4 regions of the Streptomyces sp. NBC_00637 genome follow, and region 4 is predicted to be linked to each of the others. Evidence: riboswitches for the same ligand, from Rfam matches in the RefSeq annotation. Region 4 holds a riboswitch; each other region holds the start of a gene.
What was found. Region 4 has a riboswitch for cyclic di-AMP ahead of OG440_RS05400 (peptidoglycan DD-metalloendopeptidase family protein). Riboswitches for the same ligand answer to the same signal wherever they lie in the genome.
Positions count from the first base shown of each region.

Region 1: another riboswitch for cyclic di-AMP. It lies ahead of OG440_RS15135 (transglycosylase SLT domain-containing protein); the one in region 4 lies ahead of OG440_RS05400 (peptidoglycan DD-metalloendopeptidase family protein).
Region 2: another riboswitch for cyclic di-AMP. It lies ahead of OG440_RS22040 (transglycosylase family protein); the one in region 4 lies ahead of OG440_RS05400 (peptidoglycan DD-metalloendopeptidase family protein).
Region 3: another riboswitch for cyclic di-AMP. It lies ahead of OG440_RS19695 (M23 family metallopeptidase); the one in region 4 lies ahead of OG440_RS05400 (peptidoglycan DD-metalloendopeptidase family protein).

Region 1 is NZ_CP109046.1:3,496,550-3,502,328, reverse strand. Features, by position in the region: gene OG440_RS15150 (glycosyltransferase) at 1-1,149, opposite strand, end outside; gene OG440_RS15145 (GNAT family N-acetyltransferase) at 1,219-2,283, opposite strand; gene OG440_RS15140 (HAD family hydrolase) at 2,575-3,399, shown strand; gene OG440_RS15135 (transglycosylase SLT domain-containing protein) at 3,469-3,942, opposite strand; cyclic di-AMP (ydaO/yuaA leader) riboswitch at 3,946-4,172, opposite strand; gene OG440_RS15130 (polyprenyl synthetase family protein) at 4,849-5,779, shown strand, end outside.
Region 2 is NZ_CP109046.1:5,013,666-5,019,444, forward strand. Features, by position in the region: gene OG440_RS22030 (cytochrome P450) at 1-800, shown strand, start outside; gene OG440_RS22035 (transglycosylase family protein) at 1,006-2,022, shown strand; cyclic di-AMP (ydaO/yuaA leader) riboswitch at 2,228-2,413, shown strand; gene OG440_RS22040 (transglycosylase family protein) at 2,417-3,133, shown strand; gene eno (phosphopyruvate hydratase) at 3,478-4,764, shown strand; gene OG440_RS22050 (septum formation initiator family protein) at 4,877-5,353, shown strand; gene OG440_RS22055 (DUF501 domain-containing protein) at 5,411-5,779, shown strand, end outside.
Region 3 is NZ_CP109046.1:4,480,733-4,486,511, forward strand. Features, by position in the region: gene OG440_RS19685 (dihydrofolate reductase family protein) at 24-1,151, shown strand; tRNA gene OG440_RS19690 (tRNA-Met) at 1,223-1,296, shown strand; cyclic di-AMP (ydaO/yuaA leader) riboswitch at 1,610-1,778, shown strand; gene OG440_RS19695 (M23 family metallopeptidase) at 1,786-2,808, shown strand; gene OG440_RS19700 (aldo/keto reductase) at 3,055-3,999, shown strand; gene OG440_RS19705 (PrsW family intramembrane metalloprotease) at 4,001-5,494, opposite strand; gene trmB (tRNA (guanosine(46)-N7)-methyltransferase TrmB) at 5,630-5,779, opposite strand, start outside.
Region 4 is NZ_CP109046.1:1,237,694-1,243,472, reverse strand. Features, by position in the region: gene OG440_RS05405 (alpha-galactosidase) at 1-1,721, shown strand, start outside; cyclic di-AMP (ydaO/yuaA leader) riboswitch at 1,990-2,184, shown strand; gene OG440_RS05400 (peptidoglycan DD-metalloendopeptidase family protein) at 2,189-3,145, shown strand; gene OG440_RS05395 (DUF6250 domain-containing protein) at 3,442-4,158, shown strand; gene OG440_RS05390 (SGNH/GDSL hydrolase family protein) at 4,285-5,070, shown strand; gene OG440_RS05385 (SIMPL domain-containing protein) at 5,261-5,779, shown strand, end outside.

The DNA of each region.
Region 1 (5,779 bases), 2.3 Mb from region 4:
CAGCGGGGTGTAGTGCAGCCGGTGGCCCCCGACGAGGACCCGGACGAACCCGTAGAGGTCGTCGCCGCCCCGCGCGAGTGTCCCCGCGCCGGTCGCGGGGTCGAAGCCGCCGACCGCCCGCAGTACCTCCGTACGGAAGGCCATGCTGGCGCCGGAGCCGAAACGGCCCGCGGTGAACGGGAACAACGGCTCGTCGGCGGGCGGGTCCAGCGGGTCGTAGGTGCGGGCCGTGAACCCCTTGGCGAAGCCGCCGTGGCTCTCCAGGAGCACCTGGGCAGGGGTCCGCAGCCGGGCCGGCAGGATCAGGCCGGTGACGCAGCCGAGGCCCGGGTCGGCGGTGAACGGCGCGGTGAGTTCCGTGAGCCAGCGCGGATCGGCCACGACGTCGTCGTCGGTGAAGGCGATCACCTCGCCGTAGGCGGACTCGACGCCCTTGTTGTGTGCGACGGCGAGTCCGGGCGCCGGTTCGGTGACGTACCGCACGCGCTCGGCGTACTTGCGCTCGACCAGGTCCCGGGTGGCGTCCGTCACCGGCGCGTTGTCGACGACGACGATCTCGAAGTCCGGGTGATCCTGGGCGAGCAGCGAGTCGAGGGCCTGGGCGAGCTTCTCGACGCGCTCACGCGTGGCGACGACGACGGTGGTGAACGGGACGGCGACGGCCGGGGCGATCGGGCTGGTCGCCCCGTGCGGGCCGATCGGGGCGCCGGCGTGCGGGTCGGTCGGGGCGGTGGCGGTCGAGGCGGCCACCCCGTGCGCGGGCCCCGCCCCAGGCCCCGGCTCGAACCCCCGCCCGGATCCCCGCCCGGAACCAGGCCCCGGCTCAGACCCCCGCCCAGACCCCGGCCCCGCCTCCGCGGAAGGCGGCCCGGAAGGCGGCCCGGAAGGCGGCCCGGATGCCGACCGGCGCAGGGCCAGACCCAGCAGGACGGTCTTCGGGTCCGCGCCCTCCGGTACCAGGCCGAGCAGTGTCCCGATCGGCCGCCCGCCCCGCCTGACCAGCACGAACACCTCGCCGTGCGTGACGGGCGGGCTGCCCGGCCCCGGTCTGAGGACACCCCCGTCGTCCAGTTCGAGCTCGGCGACCTGCACCGGCCCGATGTCCAGGAACCTCTGAATCTCCCGCTGTGCACGTGCAGCGCGGTACATGAACCCCCCTTGTTTCACGCCGTCTCACGCCGTCTCACGCCCGTCACGTCGGCCGGCCGACGCCGCCCGTCACGATCGGCGCAGTCGGCCCGCGCCCTTCAAGGTCCGTGCGGCCGCCGCGGCCAGCCTCGGCCGGTTGCGCACGAAGTGATGCGCGCGGCGGGACGGCTCACGGCTGAGCCAGTACAGCGCGGCGCCCACTCCCGGACGCGACCACGCTCCCTCGTACACGGGGAGTTCCCCGGTCTTGAGCGAGTCCTTGTACTCGGCCGCGCCCCGCCCCAGGTCGAGCAGGCCGATGCCCTCGGCGGCGGCCGACTCGGCCATCCGCAGATGCAGGACCAGGCCGGGCGAGAACTTCGCGAACTCCGGTTCGTACGAAGGGAACCAACAGGCCAGCACGGTCGACGAACGCAGTCCGAAGTGCGCGGCGATCGGCCGGTCACCGGCGTAGAGGACGGAGAGCGTGCCGGAGCACTCCGGCGCGCGCGTCCCGGCGAGCGCGTCCACGAGCCGGGTGATCCACTCCTGTGCGAACCGGTCCCGGCGGCCGGTCCTGCGGTACTGCGCGGACTTCCACGCCATGAGCGTGCGCAGGGCGGCCGGATCGCGTTCGTCGAACACGAACCGCAGCTCCCCGACCTGGCGGCCGAGCCTGCGCTCCTTGGCGAGAGTCGTCTTCAGGAACTTCGGCGACTGAGCGCGCAGCACGGACTCATAGGTCTCGTAACCCTTTTCGACGTCGATGACATAGGAGGCGTACTCCTCGGCCGCGTGCGCGGTGAACAGCCCCTGCTCCGCCTCCAGGTTGTCGAAGGCGAAGCTCGACAGGGCACACGCCCGCATCAGTTCGTCGGCGTTCAGCCCGAGACCCGGGGCCAGTACCGCGCCCTGCGCGTCCGAGACGCCGTACGCGAGGGCCTGGCCCTGTCCGAGCCGGCCCCGTTCGTGGGGCAGGAAGCCGACCGGCTCACGCCCCTCGTACACCACCGCCACCCGTGAGCGTGGCCGCACCAGGCCCACGGCGTCGGTGAACTCCGGTTCCATGAAGGGGTTTCGCGGAAGCGTCGACGCGGCACGCAGCGCGCGCCACCGCTCCCTCTCCCCCTCGCCGAGGTCCTGCGGCCTCAGCACACGAATGCGCCCACTGCTCAACCTGACCCCCCGATCAAGTCCCCCCTGGACACCTGGACGGTACCGCTCCACCTGGCCATCGCGGTAGGTAGCGTCGCATGTTGTTGCCAACCGGTGCAGAGGCCTTTAACCGTCCGCTACCCGGCGATGTGCCAGAAAGCTGTTTCATCGAGTCGTTCGGCAACCAGTCGTGAGCCTGGCGGACAAGGGGAGTTGGCAGAACAGGACAGGACGTGAACGTCGTCCGGTTCGCGTCGAACCCGGGGGGCCCGGGATCCGTATTCTCTGATCATGGCCGCACCCACCGCATATGCCGAGCGCACCGCGTACTCCCTCATCGCCACCGACCTGGACGGGACGCTGCTCCGCGGCGACGACACCTTCTCCGACCGGTCGCTCGACGCACTCGCGCGGGTGGCGGCCGTCGGCGCACGCCATCTGGTGGTGACGGGACGGCCCGCGCCCCGGGTGCGCCCGCTGCTCGACCGGCTGCACAGCAGGGGGCTCGCGGTGTGCGGCCAGGGCGCGCAGTTGTACGACGCCGGCGCGGACCGACTGCTGTGGTCGGTCACCCTGGACCGGGAGCTGGCCGAGACCGCGCTCGGCAAGATCGAGGCGGAGGTCGGGCAGTTGTACGCGGCCGTCGACCAGGACGGCGTCGACGGGCTGACGCTCATCGAGCCGGGCTACCGCATGCCGCACCCGACGCTGCCCGCCCTGCGGGTCGGCCGGCGGGACGACCTGTGGTGCGAGCCGATCAGCAAGGTGCTGTTGCGCCATCCCACGCTGTCCGACGACGAGTTGGCGTCGACGGCCCGCTCGGTGGTCGGCTCGCTGGCCACGGTCACCATGTCGGGGCCGGGCACGGTCGAACTCCAGCCCTGCGGGATCACCAAGGCGACGGGTCTGGCCCTGGCCGCCGAACACCTGGGGCTGCGGCCCGAGGACACCGTCGCCTTCGGGGACATGCCCAACGACATCCCCATGTTCGACTGGGCGGCTCGTGGAGTGGCCATGGCCAACGCCCATCCGGAGCTGAAGGCGGTGGCCGACGAGGTGACGACGTCGAACGAGGACGACGGCGTGGCCGTCGTCCTCGAACGACTGTTTCCGTAACCGGCTACCCGGCTACCGGACAGGGACTACCGGCTACCGGGAGCCCTGTCGGCATCGCCGCCGGGGCGATCAGTACGCGCCGAACACGTTGTCGATCGAGCCGTAGCGCGCGGCCGCGTAGTTGCAGGCGGCGGTGATGTTCGCGACCGGGTCGTACGAGTCCCACGACGTGCCGTTCACGTGGTAGGCGCGGAAGGTCGGGTCGATGACCTGGAGCAGTCCCTTGGACGGGATGCCCGCGGCCGCGTTGGAGTCCCACAGGTTGATGGCGTTGGGGTTGCCCGAGGACTCGCGGATGACGTTGCGGTAGATGCCGTTGTACGTCCCCGGGATGCCGTGCTGCCCCATGACCTGGAGGGACGCCCGGATCCAGCCGTCGAGGTTGTTGGCGTAGCCGAGGCTGGTGGCCGTGGAGACGGTCGGCGTCGCCGCGGAGGCGGTGGTCGCCCCGAGGACGGGGAGGGCGAGCACGGCCGCGCCGGTGGCGGCGACGGCGAGCGTGCGGACGAGACGGTTGCGGCGCGGCTGAGCGGCAGCGGGCATGACGAATTTCCTCTCCGGCGCCTGCGAGGTGAGCTGTCGGGTTCGGGCGGGAGCTGCCCGGTCGCGTCCTGACGGTCGCGGCTTGACCCCTAGCCGTACGGCCTGTCCGAAACGTCTTGCATATCCAAGACATCCGGAAATCCGTTTCGGCGACTTACCTGGTTCCCCCGCTCCTGCCGAGCGGTATCGATGGGTGTTCGGGCGGCGGCAGGATTCGGCGTTCCGCCCGACAGGTCGGGAACGTATGCGAGAGCACATGTCCGGAACAAGTAGCGGATTCACAGATCACCCCTATTGACCTTGGTCTGTGGCCTATGGGGTGCTTGATCCTTTGTGGGTGCAAACCTTCAACTTGCTTGGGGGGTGCGGAGAATCGGTGAAGGGCGACGGTGAACCGGATCTTCGCGCCGAGTGAGCCAACTCACCGGCATCCACAAGAGTGTCGAATCGGGCATTAAGCCCAACTCATCGTTTAAGGAATGGCCATGGGGCGCGGAAAGGGAAAGTCCGCCGTCGCGCCCGACGCGTCGCGGGGGAGAGGGGGGTGAAAGCGTGATCGTCGTCACGCGGAGAGAGGGTGGCCGGGCTCGTTCCGGGCGGCGTGCACCCCGTCCGGGACATGAATCCCCGCTTCCCGGAAACTCTCTCCATGTCCGCTCATATGAGCTGATCAACAACATAACGGGCATGATCAGACGGTGCCTGGCCTGCGGGGCGCCCCCCGGACGCCCTCCGGAGGCCTTCCGGGCGCCCCCGGGCGAGTCCGGAGCGAGTCCATTCGAGCCCGCGGGACGTGGGGGCTATCGGTGATCGAAACGTGACCGGATACGCTGACTTGAGTGATGGCAGAGACCTATCGACAAACCGCGTAATCGCCGGTAGACACCAGCAGACAGGAGACCCCTCGTGACCGTCGTCGGGCCGTTCGGGCTGAGCGTGCGGGACCAGGCTCTGGAAGCCGATGTCCAGGCCGGATTGGCGGCTGTCGAGGAAGGTTTGCTCGAGGCCACCAAGAGTGAGGTCCCCTTCATCACGGAGGCCGCCCAGCACCTCGTACGCGCGGGCGGGAAGCGGTTCCGGCCGCTGCTCGTGGTGCTCGCGTCGCAGTTCGGGGACCCGTACGCGCCGGGCATCGTGCCGTCGGCCGTCGTGGTGGAGCTGACCCACCTGGCCACGCTGTACCACGACGACGTGATGGACGAGGCGGACGTGCGGCGCGGGGTGTCCAGCGCGAACACCCGCTGGGGGAACTCCGTCGCCGTCCTCACGGGTGACTTCCTCTTCGCGCGTGCCTCCCACATCCTGGCCGACCTGGGGCCGGAGGCGGTGCGGGTGCAGGCGGAGGCGTTCGAGCGGCTGGTCACCGGACAGATCCTGGAGACCGCGGGGCCGACGGACGGGCGCGACCCGGTCGACCACTACCTCGACGTGCTCGGTGGCAAGACCGGCTCACTGGTGGCGGTGGCCTGCCGGTTCGGGGCGATGATGTCCGGCGCCGACGATACGGTCGTCGACGTGCTCACGCAGTACGGCGAGCGCCTCGGCGTCGCCTTCCAGCTGGCGGACGACGTCCTGGACATCGCCTCCGACTCGCACGAGTCGGGCAAGACGCCGGGCACGGACCTGCGCGAGGGTGTCCCCACGCTGCCCGTGCTGCGGCTGCGGGAGCGGGCGGCGCGGCTGTCGCTGCCCGAGGACATCGCCCTGTGCGAGCTGCTGGACTCCGACCTGACCGACGACGCCCGGCACACCGAGGCACTGGAGGCGCTGCGGGCCCACCCGGCGCTGGAGCAGGCCCGCCGGGACACCGTGCGGTACGCGAAGGAAGCGCGGTCCG
Region 2 (5,779 bases), 3.8 Mb from region 4:
TGGGCGTCCCCCGCGAGGACCAGGACGACTTCCGTGACTGGGCGGGGATGATGATCCGGCACGGCGGGGGGCCGCGGGGCGGGGTCGCGCGGTCGGTCAAGAAGATGCGCGGCTACCTGCTGGAGCTCATCCACCGCAAGCGCGCCGAGCTTCCCGCGGACCCGGCTCCCGGAGAGGACCTCATCTCCGGGCTGATCCGCGCGTCGGACCACGGTGAGCACCTCACCGAGAACGAGGCCGCCGCCATGGCCTTCATCCTGCTGTTCGCCGGCTTCGAGACGACCGTCAACCTCATCGGCAACGGCACCTACGCCCTCCTCACCCACCCCGAGCAGCGCGACCGTCTCCAGCGCTCGCTCACCGAGGACGACGGCGACCGCGCTCTCCTCGAAACGGGCGTCGAGGAACTCCTGCGCTACGACGGGCCCGTGGAACTCGCCACCTGGCGCTTCGCGACCGAGCCGCTGAGCGTCGGCGGGCAGGACATCGCGGCGGGCGACCCCGTCCTCGTCGTGCTGGCGGCCGCGGACCGTGACCCGGCGCGTTTCGTCGATCCCGACACCCTCGACCTGTCCCGCCGCGACAACCAGCACCTCGGCTACGGCCACGGCATCCATTACTGTCTGGGCGCCCCGCTGGCCCGCCTGGAGGGCCAGACCGCGCTGGCCACGCTCCTCACCCGCCTGCCCGATCTCCGACTGGCCGTGGATCCGGGCGAGTTGAGGTGGCGCGGCGGGCTCATCATGCGCGGACTGCGGACTTTGCCGGTCGCGTTCACTCCGGTGCATTCCGATGCATAACCGGACCGTGTCTGACCGGATGTCAGCGGGAGTGTGACCGTTCGGCGGAGCAAAGGTGACCAACACTCAAGTCTGTGATCTTCACGTGATCTGCGCGGCATTAACTTGTGACAAGTGATCGTCTGCCGATACGTTCACTCGTCAGCGCGACGCATCGGTTCCGCCCGCCGCGCCGTTCAGTGCTGTCCACAGAAAGGCCCCTCGCATGCTCTCCGGGAACGGTCGTCACCGTCGCCCCCGCCAGGCCCCGGCGCTCCTCGTCGCGGCCGGAGTGACGGGCTCCGCCATCGCCATCCCGCTGCTCGCCGCCTCCGCCGCGAGCGCGGCCGACGGCACGGTGTGGGACAAGGTGGCGCAGTGCGAGACCGGCGGCTCGTGGAGCGCCGACGAGGGTGCCGGCGAGTACGGCGGCCTGAGCCTCACCCAGAAGGACTGGGAGGCGTACGGCGGCCTCGACTACGCGACGAGCCCCGACCTGGCCAGCCGCAGCCAGCAGATCGCCGTGGCGCAGAAGGTCCTCGCGGCCGACGGCATCGGCGCGTGGGGCACCTGCGGGCTGACCTCCGGGCTCACCCAGGAGAACGGCGCGCTGAACGTGGACACCGGCGTGGCGGACGACTCGTCCGACGCGTCCGACTCCTCTGGTTCATCCGGATTGTCCGACCTGTCCAGGGGATTGTCCGGATCCTCGGGCTCCTCGACGAGTGACGACTCCTCGACCGGATCGTCCGACTCGTCCGCCGATTCGTCCAGTTCACCCTCGGCGTCCGCTTCCTCCCCTTCCTCCTCTTCCTCCGCCGTCGCGGACGACTCCGGCACGTCCGGCGGTTCCGGCGGTCGGGGTGACGGGTCGACGGGCGACGGCTCGCCCACGGCGACCCCGGAAGCGGATGACTCGGACAATTCCGGCCAGAGTGAGGGCTCCTGGAGCCTCGTCGACACCGGCTCCCTCGGCTCCGGCAAGCATCGCGGCTCCACCGCCGACGAGGCGGCGACCAAGGCCGCGACCGACGCCGCCGAGGGCGGCACCACCACCGCCTCCGCCGGCCGGCATGCCGCCGCCACCTATGTCGTCCAGGAGGGCGACTCCCTCGCGTCGATCGCCGACTCCCTTGGTCTCGACGGCGGATGGAGCGCCCTCTACGCCGAGAACAGGGACCTCATCGGCGCCGACCCGAGCAACATCGCCGCCGGTCAGACCCTCGACACAGGGGTGGAATAGGGCGCAAAGCCCAAGAAAAACAGCGGGAGTTCACGTCACGCTTCGCGCCGAATGTCCGGTTTGGTGAAAGTGTGGGATGAGTCTCAGAAGCCCTGATCGTCTTTGAAATTCCGTCGATCGCGTGTCTACGGTCGAGGCCGCTCGGCAACCCGAGCCCCGGCCGTCGCAACGCCGAATCCTGCCAGCGGCGCCCCGGGAACAGTCGTCGCGTCAAGCGCCGTAGGCAGGAGCGGGGGACCCAAGGTAAGTGCCGCGCCGGTCGGTTGACCGGAACGGCTCGGGGTGAAGCCACACCTCCCACGGAGCAGTGCTCCGGCGGACGAGGAGTGGCCGGGCAACTCACACGGCCCGAACCCGACAGCTCACCTCGCAGGCGTCGGTGAGGGGATCCACCATGCTGTTTTGCGCCAAGGGCAAGCACCGCCGTCCCTCCAAGGCCACCCGCGTCGCCGCGCTCGCCGGCGTCACCGGGGTCGCCATCGCCGCCCCGCTGATGGCGGCCGGCAACGCCTCCGCCGCCACCACCTCCGAGTGGGACGCGGTCGCCCAGTGCGAGTCCGGCGGCAACTGGTCCATCAACACCGGCAACGGTTACTACGGTGGCCTCCAGTTCTCGGCGTCCACCTGGGCCGCGTACGGCGGCACCGCCTACGCCTCGCAGGCCGACCAGGCCTCCAAGTCGCAGCAGATCGCCATCGGCGAGAAGGTTCTCGCGGGTCAGGGCAAGGGTGCCTGGCCGGTCTGCGGCACCGGCCTGTCCGGCGCCGCGTACGACGGCGGCAGCGCCGACTCGTCGAGCTCCGGCTCGTCCAGCTCCTCCGGTTCGTCCAGCTCGTCGAACAGCGGCAGCACCAGCAGCCGCTCGACCGACGAGCAGAGCGCCTCCCGTTCGACCGACCGCCCGGCCGCCTCCAAGACGGTCACCACCCCGACGGGCAAGAAGGTCAAGAAGGGCGACGGCGAGTACAAGGTCGTCAAGGGCGACACCCTCAGCACCATCGCCGAGAAGCACAAGGTCAAGGGCGGCTGGGCGAAGCTGTTCGAGCTGAACAAGGACATCGTCGACGACGCCGACCTCATCTTCCCGGGCCAGCAGCTTCACCTGAAGTGACACCTGGCCCCCAGAGAAGCCACAGCGCCCTCACATCCGAGGTCGGCACACTGAAGACCTCGTGAGGGTCACCCCCCCCGTCCCCACGGGCCCCCGCTCCGGTGCGTGTTCCCCCGTACGCACCGGAGCGGGGTTTCTCTTTGCCCGTTCACCACCTGTTGTCGGACTTTCTTGGCCACCCCCCTTTGTTCCGGGCGGAAACAATAGGTACGGTCTGTCTGTCCACGGGACGGTCGGTCGGCTGCCGACGGCCCCGGGGCGGTTAGGCTCTAGTCGCAAGGCCCGGCCAGGGCTCATCAAGGCCCCCGGTCCCCGCACAACCAGCGTCACATCCCAAGAAGGAGATGCTCGTGCCGTCCATCGACGTCGTCGTAGCCCGGGAAATCCTGGACTCCCGAGGCAACCCCACGGTCGAGGTCGAGGTCGGCCTCGACGACGGCAGCACGGGTCGTGCCGCCGTTCCGTCCGGTGCCTCCACCGGTGCCTTCGAGGCCATCGAGCTCCGCGACGGTGACCCCAACCGCTACCTCGGCAAGGGTGTCGAGAAGGCGGTCCTCGCCGTCATCGAGCAGATCGGCCCGGAGCTCGTCGGCTACGACGCCACCGAGCAGCGCCTGATCGACCAGGCCATGTTCGACCTGGACGCCACCGACAACAAGGGCTCGCTCGGCGCCAACGCCATCCTCGGCGTCTCGCTCGCCGTCGCCCACGCCGCCTCCGAGGCCAGCGACCTGCCGCTGTTCCGCTACCTGGGCGGCCCCAACGCGCACCTGCTGCCGGTGCCGATGATGAACATCCTGAACGGCGGCTCGCACGCCGACTCCAACGTGGACATCCAGGAGTTCATGATCGCCCCGATCGGCGCGGAGTCCTTCTCCGAGGCCCTGCGCTGGGGTGCCGAGGTCTACCACACCCTCAAGAAGGTGCTGAAGACCAAGGGCCTGTCCACCGGCCTCGGCGACGAGGGCGGCTTCGCCCCGAACCTCGAGTCCAACCGTGCCGCGCTCGACCTCATCATCGAGGCCATCAAGCAGGCCGGTTACGTGCCCGGCGAGCAGATCGCGCTCGCGCTCGACGTCGCCGCGTCCGAGTTCTACAAGGACGGCAAGTACGAGTTCGAGGGCAAGTCCCGCTCGGCCGCCGAGATGACCGAGTACTACGAGGAGCTCGTCTCCGCGTACCCGCTGGTCTCCATCGAGGACCCGCTGTACGAGGACGACTGGGCCGGCTGGAAGGTCATCACCGACAAGCTGGGCGACAAGGTCCAGATCGTCGGCGACGACCTCTTCGTCACCAACCCCGAGCGCCTGGCCCGCGGCATCGAGGAGGGCTCCGCCAACGCCCTGCTCGTCAAGGTCAACCAGATCGGTTCGCTGACCGAGACCCTGGACGCCGTCGAGATGGCCCAGCGCAACGGCTTCAAGTGCATGATGTCCCACCGCTCCGGCGAGACCGAGGACGTCACCATCGCCGACCTCGCCGTCGCGGTGAACTGCGGTCAGATCAAGACCGGCGCCCCGGCCCGCTCGGACCGCGTCGCCAAGTACAACCAGCTGCTGCGCATCGAGGAGATCCTCGACGACGCCGCGGTGTACGCCGGCCGCAGCGCCTTCCCCCGCTTCAAGGGCTGACGCCGCCGACCCGAACCGGGTCAAGGCTCCGCCAGTCGTACGTACGTCCCCGTACCCGGTCCCGTACCGTGTGCGGGGACGTACGCACGTGTGAGACGGGAGGCGGGAAGCAGTGGCCGTGAAGGACCGGGACCGTTTCTCCACCGCGACCAGGATCAAGCTGCTCGGCGAGCAGACCGCGGCCCGGGTCTACCGCTCCCAGACCAAGCGCCAGGCGCGCCGCTCCCGGCTCACCGGCCGCGCCGCGCTCCTCGCGCTCGTCCTGTGCACGCTGATCGTGGCCCTGGCCTACCCGATGCGCCAGTACGTCTCGCAGCGCGCCGAGATCGCCGATCTGGAGCGCGAGAAGCAGCAGGCCGGCGAACGCGTCGAGCAGCTGCGCGACCTCAAGGCGCGCTGGCAGGACGACGCCTACGCCGAGCAGCAGATCCGGCAGCGGCTGCACTACGTGCTGCCGGGCGAGACCGGGTTCGTGGTGATCGACCCGGACGCGGCCGAGCAGTCCCGCGCCGACCTCGGGGCGACCGACCGCCCCTGGTATTCGAACGTCTGGGACGGCGTCGACAAGTCCGACGCCTCCGACGGGTAATGCGACAGGTGAACCGACCGGTGATCCGACCGGTGACCGACCGATAGAAAGACAGGCATGGAAACGCCCCCGCCGACCACCCCGCGCACCGAGCCCACCGACGAGGACGTCGAGGCCTTCAAGCAGCAGCTCGGACGGCCGCCGCGCGGTCTGCGCGCGATCGCCCACCGCTGCCCGTGCGGCGAGCCGGACGTCGTGGAGACGGCCCCCCGCCTGCCCGACGGCACGCCCTTCCCGACGCTGTACTACCTGACGTGCCCGAAGGCCAACTCGGCCATCGGCACGCTCGAGGCGAACGGCGTGATGAAGGAGATGACGGCGCGGCTCCAGAGCGACCCGGAGCTGGCCGCCTCCTACCGTGCCGCGCACGAGGACTACATCCGGCGCCGGGACGAGATCGAGGAACTGAAGAACTTCCCCAGCGCG
Region 3 (5,779 bases), 3.2 Mb from region 4:
ACCGAGCCCGGGGAGCCGCGTCGATGCCGTACCCGTACGTCCTGCTGTCCGCCGCCGTCTCCCTCGACGGCTACCTGGACGACACCACGCCCGAGCGCCTGCTCCTCTCCGGCCGCGCCGACTTCGACCGTGTCGACGAGGTACGGGCCTCCGTCGACGCCATTCTCATCGGCGCCGGCACCATCCGCGCCGACAACCCCCGGCTCCTCGTGAACTCCCCCGAGCGCCGCGCCGCCCGGGTGGCCGCCGGGCTGCCGCCGTACCCCCTCAAGGTCACCGTCAGCGGCTCCGGCGAACTGGACCCGGCGGCGAACTTCTGGCACACGGGTGGCGAGAAGGTCGTGTACACGACGGACAAGGGCGCCGAGCGGGTGCGCGCGCTCGGTATCGCCGCGGACGCCGTCCCGCTCGGCCCCGCACTGGACTGGCGCCGCCTCCTCGAACACCTCCACGACGTGCGCGGCGTACGGCGGCTCATGGTCGAGGGCGGGGGAACCGTCCACACCCAGCTGCTCCGGCAGGGTCTCGCCGACGAACTCCAGCTGGTCCTCGCCCCGCTGTTCGTCGGCGACCCGGCCGCGCCCCGCCTCTTCGGCCCGGGCGGCTACCAGGGCGGACGGCTGCGCCTGGTGGAGACCCGGCGCATCGAGGACGTCGTCCTGAACCGCTACGAGCCCACCGCCCCCGGCGCCGGGCCGCTGCCGGCCGCGGCCGACCGGCACTGGCTGGCGCTCGCCTGCGCGCTCGCGGCCGACTGTCCACCGTCGCGGACCGCTTTCAGCGTCGGCGCCGTGATCGTGGCCTCCGACGGCACCGAACTGGCGCGCGGCCACTCCCGCGAGGCCGGCGACCCGGTCGTGCACGCCGAGGAGGCAGCCCTCGCGAAGCTCGACCCCGCCGACCCCCGGCTGCCCACGGCCACCGTCTACAGCAGCCTCGAACCGTGCGCCCGCCGCTCCTCCCGTCCGGCCCCCTGCGCCCGCCTCATCCTCGACGCGGGAGTGCGCCGGGTGGTCACGGCCTGGCGCGAGCCGGACACCTTCGTCACGGAGGCGGACGGCACCGGTCTGCTGACGGCCCAGGGCGTCGACGTCCTCGTGCTCCCCGAGTACGAGGAGCGGGCGAAGGGGCCGAACCGGCACCTCCTCTGAGGCCGCCGGGGCGCCGTGGATCAACCGATGTGCTTTCCGTCCCGCTGATGGCGTACAGTTGTGTTCATCGCCGCGGGGTGGAGCAGCTCGGTAGCTCGCTGGGCTCATAACCCAGAGGTCGCAGGTTCAAATCCTGTCCCCGCTACTGATAAGTCGAAGGCCGGAATCCGAAAGGGTTCCGGCCTTCGGTGCGTTCCCCGACGCGTCCCTCACTCCGGGTGACCGGACGACCGCCCTGCGCATAACAACTGAGTCACCATCAAAGCTCCTGTGACTGATGAAGCGTTTTCGGGGCATCGCCTCGCGCGGTCAACTCGCCCGTTTTTCACCGCTGCCAGCCCAAAAGTCCAGGCCAGAAATGTTGTTGATCAAGAGGAACGGCTTGGAAACGCACCCCCGGGTCTATTAACGTTCGATAACGCAGCGCGGTCGTCCCAGCCGGCACCAGAGTCGGCTCCGTGCGGCACGTGCCGAATCCCGCAAGGGAACCGGGGAACCACCACCATGGGGTGAATCACGCGGAAGCCGTTGTGAACTCGCTGAGTCCACAAGGGGTTTACGCGCGTAGGAGACCTTCCCGCTCCGAACCCGTCAGCTAACCCGGTAGGCGACGGAAGGAAAGGAGTGCGCCCGCGTGGCGTCCAACCCGCCTGCCCCCGAGGCCCCGTACGCGCCCGGCCAGGGGTCCACCGAGACCTTCGGCTTCGGCGGTTACCGCCCCGACGAGGGACCTTGGGAGGAGTGGAACCCCACCGCGGAGTCCACTCGCCCGGTGCGCGGCAAGCACCGCGTCGCCAAGCAGCGCGGCGGCGGATTCGCCCGCAGCTCCACCGTTCTCGGCGTCGGCGTCATAGCCGCGGTCAGCGCCGGTGGCATGGCCAGCGCCAACACCGGCAAGGCGCCTGTCTCCATCTCGATGCCGGACCTGCCCAACGTGGGCTCCCTCATCTCCGACGACGAGCCCGCCCCGGAAGCCGCGCCGGCCCTCGCGAGCTTCGGCTCCGAAGCCGCCGTCGACACCGACGAGAGCGCCGCCGACGCCGGCGAGGCGCTGCGCAGCCGGATCATGGCGCAGGCCGAGTCGCAGCAGTCCCAGGTCGAGGTCAAGGCGCTCGCCGCGGCGGCCAAGGCCGAGTCGGACGCCGCCGCCAAGGCCGAGAAGGAGGCGGAGGCCAAGGCCGCCGCCGCGAAGAAGAAGGCCGCCGAGGAAGCCGCCGCGAAGGCCGAGACCGCGCGCCTGGCCGAGCTGGCCAAGCAGTACACGCTGCCGACCTCCTCGTACACCATCACCTCGACCTTCGGGCAGGCCGGTTCGCTCTGGTCCTCCGGCTACCACACGGGTCTCGACTTCGCCGCGCCGACGGGCACGCTCATCAAGGCCGTCCACAGCGGCACCATCACCGAGGCGGGCTGGGCTGGTTCCTACGGCTACCGCACCATCCTGACCCTGGACGACGGCACCGAGCTCTGGTTCTGCCACCAGTCGTCGATCAGCGTCAGTGTCGGCCAGAAGGTCGCCACCGGTGACGTCATCGGCCGGGTGGGCGCGACCGGGAACGTCACCGGGGCCCACCTCCACCTCGAGGTCCACCCCGGCGGCAGCGCCGAGGGCATCGACCCGGCCGCCTGGCTGCGCGACAAGGGCCTCACCCCCTGAGCGGCACCCTCCGGCGCCCCTGAACGGCAACCTCCGACGGCACCCCTCGGTCGCTCCCCGGGCGGAACCCGTCCCGCGGACACCTGATCCAGCCCCGCAGCCCTGAGCCACCCCGGCAGCCCCGACGCCCTCCGCGTCGGGGCCGCCGATCTGTGCGGTGTGCGGGCGCCGTGCACAGGGGCCGTTCATCTGTTCTTCGCGTCACGCCCGGAATGGGCGGACGGTCCTCGTCCGTTGACACGAAGCATGACTGCTCTTCGCCGACTCGGCTCCTCCGACCTCGAGGTCTTCCCGCTCTCCCTGGGCGGCAACGTCTTCGGCTGGACCGCCGACGAGACGGCCTCCTTCGCCGTTCTCGACGCCTACGCGGCCGCGGGCGGGAACTTCGTCGACACCGCCGACTCCTACTCGGCATGGATCGACGGCAACAGCGGTGGTGAGTCCGAGACCGTCATCGGCAGGTGGGTGAAGGCCCGGGGCAACCGCGACGACGTCGTGATCGCCACCAAGGTGAGCCAGCACCCCGAGTTCCCCGGCCTGTCCGCCGACAACATCAAGGCAGCCGCCGACGCCTCGCTCCGCCGCCTGGGCACCGACCACATCGACCTCTACTACACGCACTTCGACAAGCCCGAGGTGCCCGTCGAGGAGATCATCGGCGCGCTCGACGAGCTGGTGCGGGCGGGCAAGGTGCGGCACATCGCGGCTTCCAACATCTCGCCCGAGCGGCTCCAGGAGTCCCTGGAGTTCTCCGACCGCGAGGGCCTGGCCCGCTACGTCGCCCTCCAGCCCCACTACAACCTGGTCTCCCGCGACACCTACGAGGGCCGCCTCCAGGACCTCGCCGGCCGCTTCGGCCTCGCCGCCGTCCCGTACTTCGCGCTGGCCGCCGGCTTCCTCACCGGCAAGTACCGGCCCGGTACGACGGTGGAGAGCGCCCGCGCCGCCGGCGCCGCCAAGCACCTCGACACGGAGCGGGGCCGGAACGTCCTCACGGCCCTGGACGAGGTCGCCCAGGCCCACGGCACCCACATCCCCACGGTCGCCCTGGCGTGGCTCGCCGCGCAGCCGACGGTCGCCGCGCCGATCGCCTCCGCGCGAACGGTCGAGCAGCTGCCCGCGCTGCTGGGGGTGGCGGAGCTGGAACTGACGGCACAGGAGATCACCCGGCTGAACCGGGCCTCGGCCTGACCTACCGGTGCGAGCGGGGGCCGTACGCCGGTCCGTGCCCCGGTCCGGGACCGTGCGCCGCCGGGCCCCCGTAGCCGTACCCGTACATCGGCCCCGCCGGACTTCCGTACATCGGCCCCGCCGGGTGTCCGAACCCGGCGCTGTGGCCCTGCCCGTGGGCCGCGGGACCCTGGCCGTACCCGTACACCCCGTACACCGGCCAGGGCGGCGCGGTCACCCTCACCGGCGGGGCCGTCACGCGGGCCGCGTGGTCCAGCGCGGGCCGGGCGAGGTCCTTGCGCCGCCACAGCTCGTCGAGCAACTCCCGCTCCCGGACGAGGAAGTCGGCGTCGGCCTGCCCCCGTCGGCTGCGGTACCGCAGAAACGCGAGGGCCGTCGCGTACGCCTCGTACCGCGCCACCTCGCGCGCCGCCGGCTTGCCGAGGTGCAGGCCGGCGTACTCCCGGGCCAGTCGGCGGGCCCGCATCGAGCCGAGCGCGAACGGCTCGGCCGGGGCGAGCCAGCCGGCGGCCGCGTAGGCGGGCAGTTCCTCGCGCACGGCACGCAGCTCGCGTTGCCGCGTCCACACCGCCAGCCAGGTCAGCAGCCCGAACGCGGGCACCATGAACGCCACGTACACGGCGAAGAACCCGAACTCGCCGAACGACGAGGAGCCGTTCCACAGGGCGTGCATGCCCATCGCGAGGAGCAGTCCGCCCAGCGGGAGCAGCACGCGCCGCAGCTGCCGGCGGTCCCCGGAGAACGCGGCGAAGCCGAAGCCGATGCCGGTCAGGACGGTGAACAGCGGGTGCGCGAACGGCGACATGACGACGCGTACGAAGAAGGTCGCGGCGGTGACGGACGCGACGCCGGTGTCGCCCGTGAGCCGGTCGGTACCGAAGGCGGTGCCCAGGTAGAGGATGTTCTCGGTGAACGCGAAGCCGGTGGCGGTGAGCCCGGCTATGACCACGCCGTCGACGATCCCGGTGAAGTGCCGCCTGCGGAAGAGGAACACCAGCAGGACGGCGGCGGCCTTCGCGGACTCCTCGACGATCGGCGCTATGACGGTCGCCCCGAGGGTGTCCGCGCCGGACGGGTCGGCGGTCGCGGTGGCTATCCATCGGGTCGCGAAGCTGTTGGCGATGATGGCTATCAGCGCCGCCGCGCACGCGCCCCAGGCGAAGGCGAAGAGGAGGTTCTGCCAGGGTCCGGGCTCGACCCGGTCCAGCCAGCGGAAGGCGGCGACCAGCAGCGGTACGGGCAGCACGGCGAGACCGAGCCCGACCAGGAACCCCTCCGTGCCGGTCTGTTCGCGCACCAGCGCGAGGATGACCAGGCCGGACAGTGCGAGCAGGGTGATCAGGGCCGCGTACCGCAGCTTTCCCCAGGTCCTCGGCCCGCCTCCGCCCCGGGGGGACACCCACCGCTGCCACCGGTGAGCGCGCCGGAGCACACCGTCCTCGGGTGCGCCGCCGGGATGCGGCGGACGGGGCGGAAACGGAGGACTGATGGCCACGGCATCGACCCTAACGAGGGAGAGGACTGTGGTGGAGGGGCAGGTCGGTCGGTGATCCTCTGGTGGGGCGGGACCTCGTTTCCCGACCGATTCCTCGACCGATTCCTCGGGCGGTCCTGATCGGTCCTCGGCCGGTCAGCGATCCCCGGGCTGGACGGGATGCTGTACGCGACGGAAGAGCAGATCGTTCACGACGTGACCCTTGTCCAGCCCCTGTCCCTCGAAACGGGTCAGCGGCCGGAACTCGGGCCGGGGCGCGAACCCGCCGTCGGCCTGCGTGTTCTC
Region 4 (5,779 bases):
TGCACTACCGGATGCGGGGCGACGTCGTCGAGCGCTGGACGACCCTGCGCAACGACGGTGAGCGGCCGCTGGAGCTGCTGCGCGCCGACTCCGCCACCTGGACCCTGCCCGAGCGCGACGACTGGCGGCTGTCGCAGCTGCACGGCCGCTGGGCCGCCGAGTCCCGGCTCACCCGGTCCCCGCTCTCCTACGGCGAGAAGGTCATCGGCAGCCGCCGCGGCCACACCGGGCACCAGCACCTGCCCTGGGTCGCCCTGGACACCGACGCGACCGAGGAGCGCGGCGAGGTCTACGGATGTGCCCTCGGCTGGTCGGGTTCCTGGCGGATCGCCGTCGCCCAACTCCCCGACGCGCGCGTGCAGATCACCGGCGGCGCCGGGTACGACGACTCGGGCCTGCTGCGACTGGCCACGGGGGAGTCCTTCAGCACGCCCGTCTTCGCCGGCCTGTGGAGCGACGCCGGCTTCGGCGGGGCGAGCCGCGCCTGGCACGCCTACCAGCGCGCGTACGTCGTCCCGGACGCCGAGCAGGACCGGCCGGTGCTGTTCAACTCCTGGGAGGCGACGTACTTCGACATCTCCGAGGAGCAGCAGGGCACGCTCGCCCGGCGGGCCGCCGCGATCGGCGTGGAGCTCTTCGTCGTCGACGACGGCTGGTTCGGGGCGCGCACCGGCGACCACGCCGGGCTCGGCGACTGGCAGCCCAACCCCGACCGGTTCCCCAGGGGGCTGAAGCCCCTCGCCGACCAGGTCCACGCCCTCGGCATGCAGTTCGGCATCTGGGTCGAGCCCGAGATGGTCAACCCCGACAGCGACCTCTACCGGGCCCACCCCGACTGGGTGCAGTTCCAATCCGGACGAAAGCGGACGGAGTTCCGCAATCAGCTCGTCCTGAACCTCGCGCGCGAGGACGTCCAGGAGTACCTGTGGGAACAGCTCCACGGACTCCTGTCCAGCGCGCCGGTGGACTATGTGAAATGGGACTTCAACCGCTGCTTCACCGACGCGGGCTGGCCGGACGACCCCTACCCGCAGCGCCTCTGGGTCGATCACGTCCGGGCCCTGTACGCCCTGCTGGACCGGCTGCGGGCGGCCCATCCCGGGGTCGCCTTCGAATCCTGCTCCGGCGGCGGCGGACGTATCGACCTCGGGATCATGAGCCGCACCGACCAGGTGTGGACCTCCGACAACACCGATCCGCTGGACCGGCTCGACATCCAGCACGGCTTCAGCCAGATCCACCCCGCCCGGGTCATGGCGGCATGGGTCACCGACAGTCCCAACGCCCAGCTCAACGGCCGGGTCAGCTCGCTGCGCTTCCGGTTCGTCAGTGCCATGGCCGGCGTGCTCGGGGTGGGCGGGGATCTCTCCGAGTGGAGCGAGGAGGAGCTCGCCGAAGCGCGTCGATGGGTGGACCTCTACAAGGAGATCCGGCCCGTCGTGCAACAGGGCGACCTCTACCGCCTGCGGCCCCCGACGGGCGGTCTGAGCGCCGTCCAGTACCTGCGCGGTGACGAGAGCGTCGTCCTCGCCTGGCTCCAGGCGCAGCGGTTCGGTGAGGCCGCTCCGGCGCTGCGTCTGCGCGGGCTCGACCCGACGGCATCGTACGAATGCCGTGAAACGGGCGAAGTCCACCGGGGGGCGGTGCTGCTGCATCACGGGCTGCGTACCGGACTGCGGGGCGACCTTGATGCGACGGTTATCCGGCTGCGTCGTATCTGAGGTTTCTGTCCGAATTGGTTCCTTAATTCCAACTCGCTCTGGAATAAAGGAACCTGGAGAGCTGTCACGTGAGCAGCGTCATATCCGTGACCGTATGTCGTCCGTCATGTTCACGTAATTCGCATGCTTTCCAAGGGCCTTGGCGACCAACGGGCCCCCCGTCTCACGGAGTGTGACCGGGGATTCTCACAGCGGATCAAGAGAAAGGCTTCACCCGCACAACCTCTGCTTGTCCCTGTGCGTCCTGGTCGCTTACGTTCCACACCAATCCGGACGGACGCCGAATCCTGCCACCGCCCGGAGTCCGCACACTCACCCGTACATGGCAGGAGCGGGGGACCCACAGGCAGAACCGCCTGTTCCGGTCTCCGGAACAGGCTTTGGGGTAAAGCCGCGCCTCGGCGCGGCCGGGCATCTCCAGTCCGCACCCGACAGCTCACCTCGCAGGCGCCGGAGAGGAATTCGCCATGCCCGCGAAGGGTAAGCACCGCCGTCCGAAGGCCCAGCGCTTCACTCGTTCCATCGCCGTCGCCGGAACGGGCGGCGCCGCGCTCGCCCTTCCGCTCATAGGCGCCGCCGGCGCTCACGCGGCCCCCGCCCAGTCCGTCGCGCAGTCCGCCTCCCAGGCCGTTCCGGAACAGGTCGTGCAGTCCGTGCCGGTGGCGCAGAAGACGACCACCGCCACGACGGCCAAGACCTACACCGTGCGATCCGGCGACTACCTGTCGAAGATCGCCGACGAGCAGGACGTCAACGGTGGCTGGCAGAAGCTGTACCAGGACAACCGGCAGGCCGTGGGCAGCGACCCGTCGCTGATCCACCCCGGCCTGAAGCTCTCGATCGGCAAGAAGGCCGCGACCTCCGCGACCGGCGGCACCGGCTCGTCGTCCGGCTCCTCTTTGTCCTCCTCCTCGTCGAAGTCGAAGGCGTCCGGAACCACGTCGAAGTCCTCGTCCTCTTCCTCCTCCTCGAAGGCGGTCACCCAGGCCGCCGAGAGCGGCACCGGCACCTCCAGCGGTTACACGCTGCCGGTGGCGGGCGCCACCGTCGGCACCGCCTACCACACGGCCGGCAGCATGTGGTCCAGCGGCTACCACACCGGCACCGACTTCGTCGTCCCGACCGGCACCACCCTCAAGGCCGTGGGTGCGGGCACCGTCGTCTCCGCGGGCTGGGGCGGCGCGTACGGCAACCAGGTCGTCATCAAGCTCGCCGACGGCTACTACGCCCAGTACGCCCACCTGTCCCAGCTGTCCGTCTCGGCCGGCCAGACCGTGAGCGTGGGCCAGCAGGTCGGCCTCTCCGGTGCGACCGGCAACGTGACCGGCCCGCACCTGCACTTCGAGATCCGGACCACGCCGGACTACGGCTCCGACGTGGACCCGATCGCCTACCTCCGCGCGCACGGCGTCTCCGTCGGCTGACCCCCTCCGACCGCGACGACCTCCCGCCTGACACGCGGCCGAAGGCCGGACCCCGATCCCCGGGTCCGGCCTTCGGCGTGTCCGGGGTGAGCGGCTTCGGAAATGGCGCGTTCATGATCGTTCCATTGCGGTCATGTGGCGGCCCCCTTTGTCCCGTCGACAGGTGGGGCGGACTCGGGACACAGTGATCTCCATCGGCGAGCAAGCGCTTTCTGTCGTCTCTGCCGACGGCGCCGAGACCCGCCGGGATACCGAGCCGCGTCTCGGTGCCCCCGCCCATCGAAGGAGTTGGCCCCATGTCGACCACCCGCAGGACGTTCGGAGCTCTCGCCGCCGGTGCCGCGCTGGGCGCCTTCGCCCCGGCGGCCGCGGCGAGCGCCGCGAGTGCCGGGCCCCGCCGTCGCCGCCTGATCGCCCACGACGACTTCCGCCACGGCCTGCGCCAGTGGGCCGTCGAACTGGAACAGGGCGGGACGGTCACCGCCTCCCGCGGGACCCTGGAGGTCGACGTCCCCGCCGGGGCGACGATCTGGTTCAAGCGGCCGCTCACGGGACCGTACGTCCTCGAGTACGTCGCCACACCCGTCTCCGCGGGCGGGGTCCACGACCGCGTCTCCGACCTCAACAACTTCTGGAACGCCGTCGACGTGCGCTCCCCGGAAGACCTCTTCGCCACCCGGCGCGGCGGCGCCCTCGCCGAGTACGACTACCTGAAGGCGTACTACGTCGGCTACGGCGCCAACACCAACACCACGACCCGGCTGCGCCGCTACGTCGGCGAGGCGGGGGTCCGGCCGCTGGTCTACGACTACACCGAGCCGCTGCTCGTCGCGAACGAGCCGAACCACGTCCGCGTCGTCTCCGACGGCTCGGTCGTCCGCTGGTGGAACAACGGCCGGCTCGTCTTCGACTTCACCGACCCGGAGCCCTACACGGGCGGGCACTTCGCCTTTCGTACCACCTGGAGTCATTTCCGGATCAACGACTTCCGGGCGTGGTCGCTTATTCCCTGATTGGTCAACTCTTTACGGGTGTCTTATCTCACCGACCGTCAACCCCTTCCTACGATCGCGTAGGTCACATTCGAAGGTGAATGATGAACGGCTGTGGCAGACGATTCGAAGAGTGACGACAGATCAGTGATCGGGTCGTACGTGGCGGTGGGGGACAGCTTCACCGAGGGCGTCGGCGACCCCGGCCCCGACGGGGCGTTCGTCGGCTGGGCGGACCGCTTCGCGGTGCTCCTCGCCGACCGGCGACCCGAGGGCGACTTCAACTACACCAACCTCGCGGTCCGCGGGAAGCTGCTCGACCAGATCGTCGAGGACCAACTCCCCAGGGCGGTGGAACTCGCCCCGGACCTGGTCTCCTTCTGCGCGGGCGGCAACGACATCCTCCGTCCCGGCACCGACCCGGACGAGGTCGCCGAGCGTTTCGAACGCGCGATCTCGGCCCTGACCGCCGCAGCCGGCACCGTCATGGTGACGACCGGCTTCGACACCCGTGGCATCCCCGTGCTCAAGCATCTGCGCGGCAAGATCGCCACCTACAACGGGCACGTCCGTGCCGTGGCCGACCGCTACGGCTGTCCGGTGCTCGACCTGTGGTCCCTGAAGTCCATCCAGGACCGCAGGGCCTGGGACGGCGACCGGCTCCACCTCTCCCCGGAGGGGCACACGCGCGTGGCGCTGCGCGGTGGGCAGGCCCTCGGCATCGAGGTACCGGCCGACCCGGAGCAGCCGTGGCCGCTCCTCCCGCCGCGCGGCACGCTGGACGTGCGGCGCGACGACGTCCACTGGGCGCGCGAGTACCTGGTGCCGTGGATCGGGCGCCGGCTGCGCGGGGAGTCCTCCGGTGACCACGTGACCGCCAAGGGCACGCTGTCGCCGGACGACATCCGGATGCGGATAGCGGCCGTGGCCTGAACCCGCGGCCGGGTGGCACGCGGCCGGCCGTGGACGACGCACGGCCGGCCGCTCCACCAGTGAGGTGATCGCACGGGAGTGGTGCCCGGGCGGGGCCGGACACGGGTGCTGGGATGACCGCACCCCCGCCCGCGCTCGCCCCCCGCATCCGCACCGGGCACCGCCCGACGCCTCCAAGGACCGGTCCCGTATGCCCCTTCCCCGTACGTCCGTCGCCGCGGCCCTCGTCTCCCTGCTCGCCCTAAGCATCCCCGCGCTCACCGCCTCCACGGTGGCCGCGCAGCCCGCCCACCCCGCCGCGACGGCCCGTCCGCTCGCACCGGACAGCCCCGCCACCGTCACGGTCACCGGCGAGGGCAGCGCGAGCGCGCCGCCCGACCTCGCGGTCGTCGGCGCGGGCGTCGAAGCCTCCGCCAAGACCTCGCAGTCCGCGCTGGACGCCCAGAACAAGGCGGCCGCCGCGCTGCTGTCCGCCGTCCGCGCGCAGGGCGTCGCCGACCGGGACATCCGTACGGAGAGCCTCTCCCTCGACGCCGTCTACGACCACACGGGCGGCACCGCCCGGCTGACGGGTTATCAGGCCGCGCAGTCCTTCTCCCTGAAGGTGCGTGACGTGACGAAGGTCGGCGCGGTCGTGCAGGCGGTCACCGACGCCGCCGGTGACGCCGGGCGGATCGGCTTCGTGGCCTTCGACGTCGCCGACCCCACT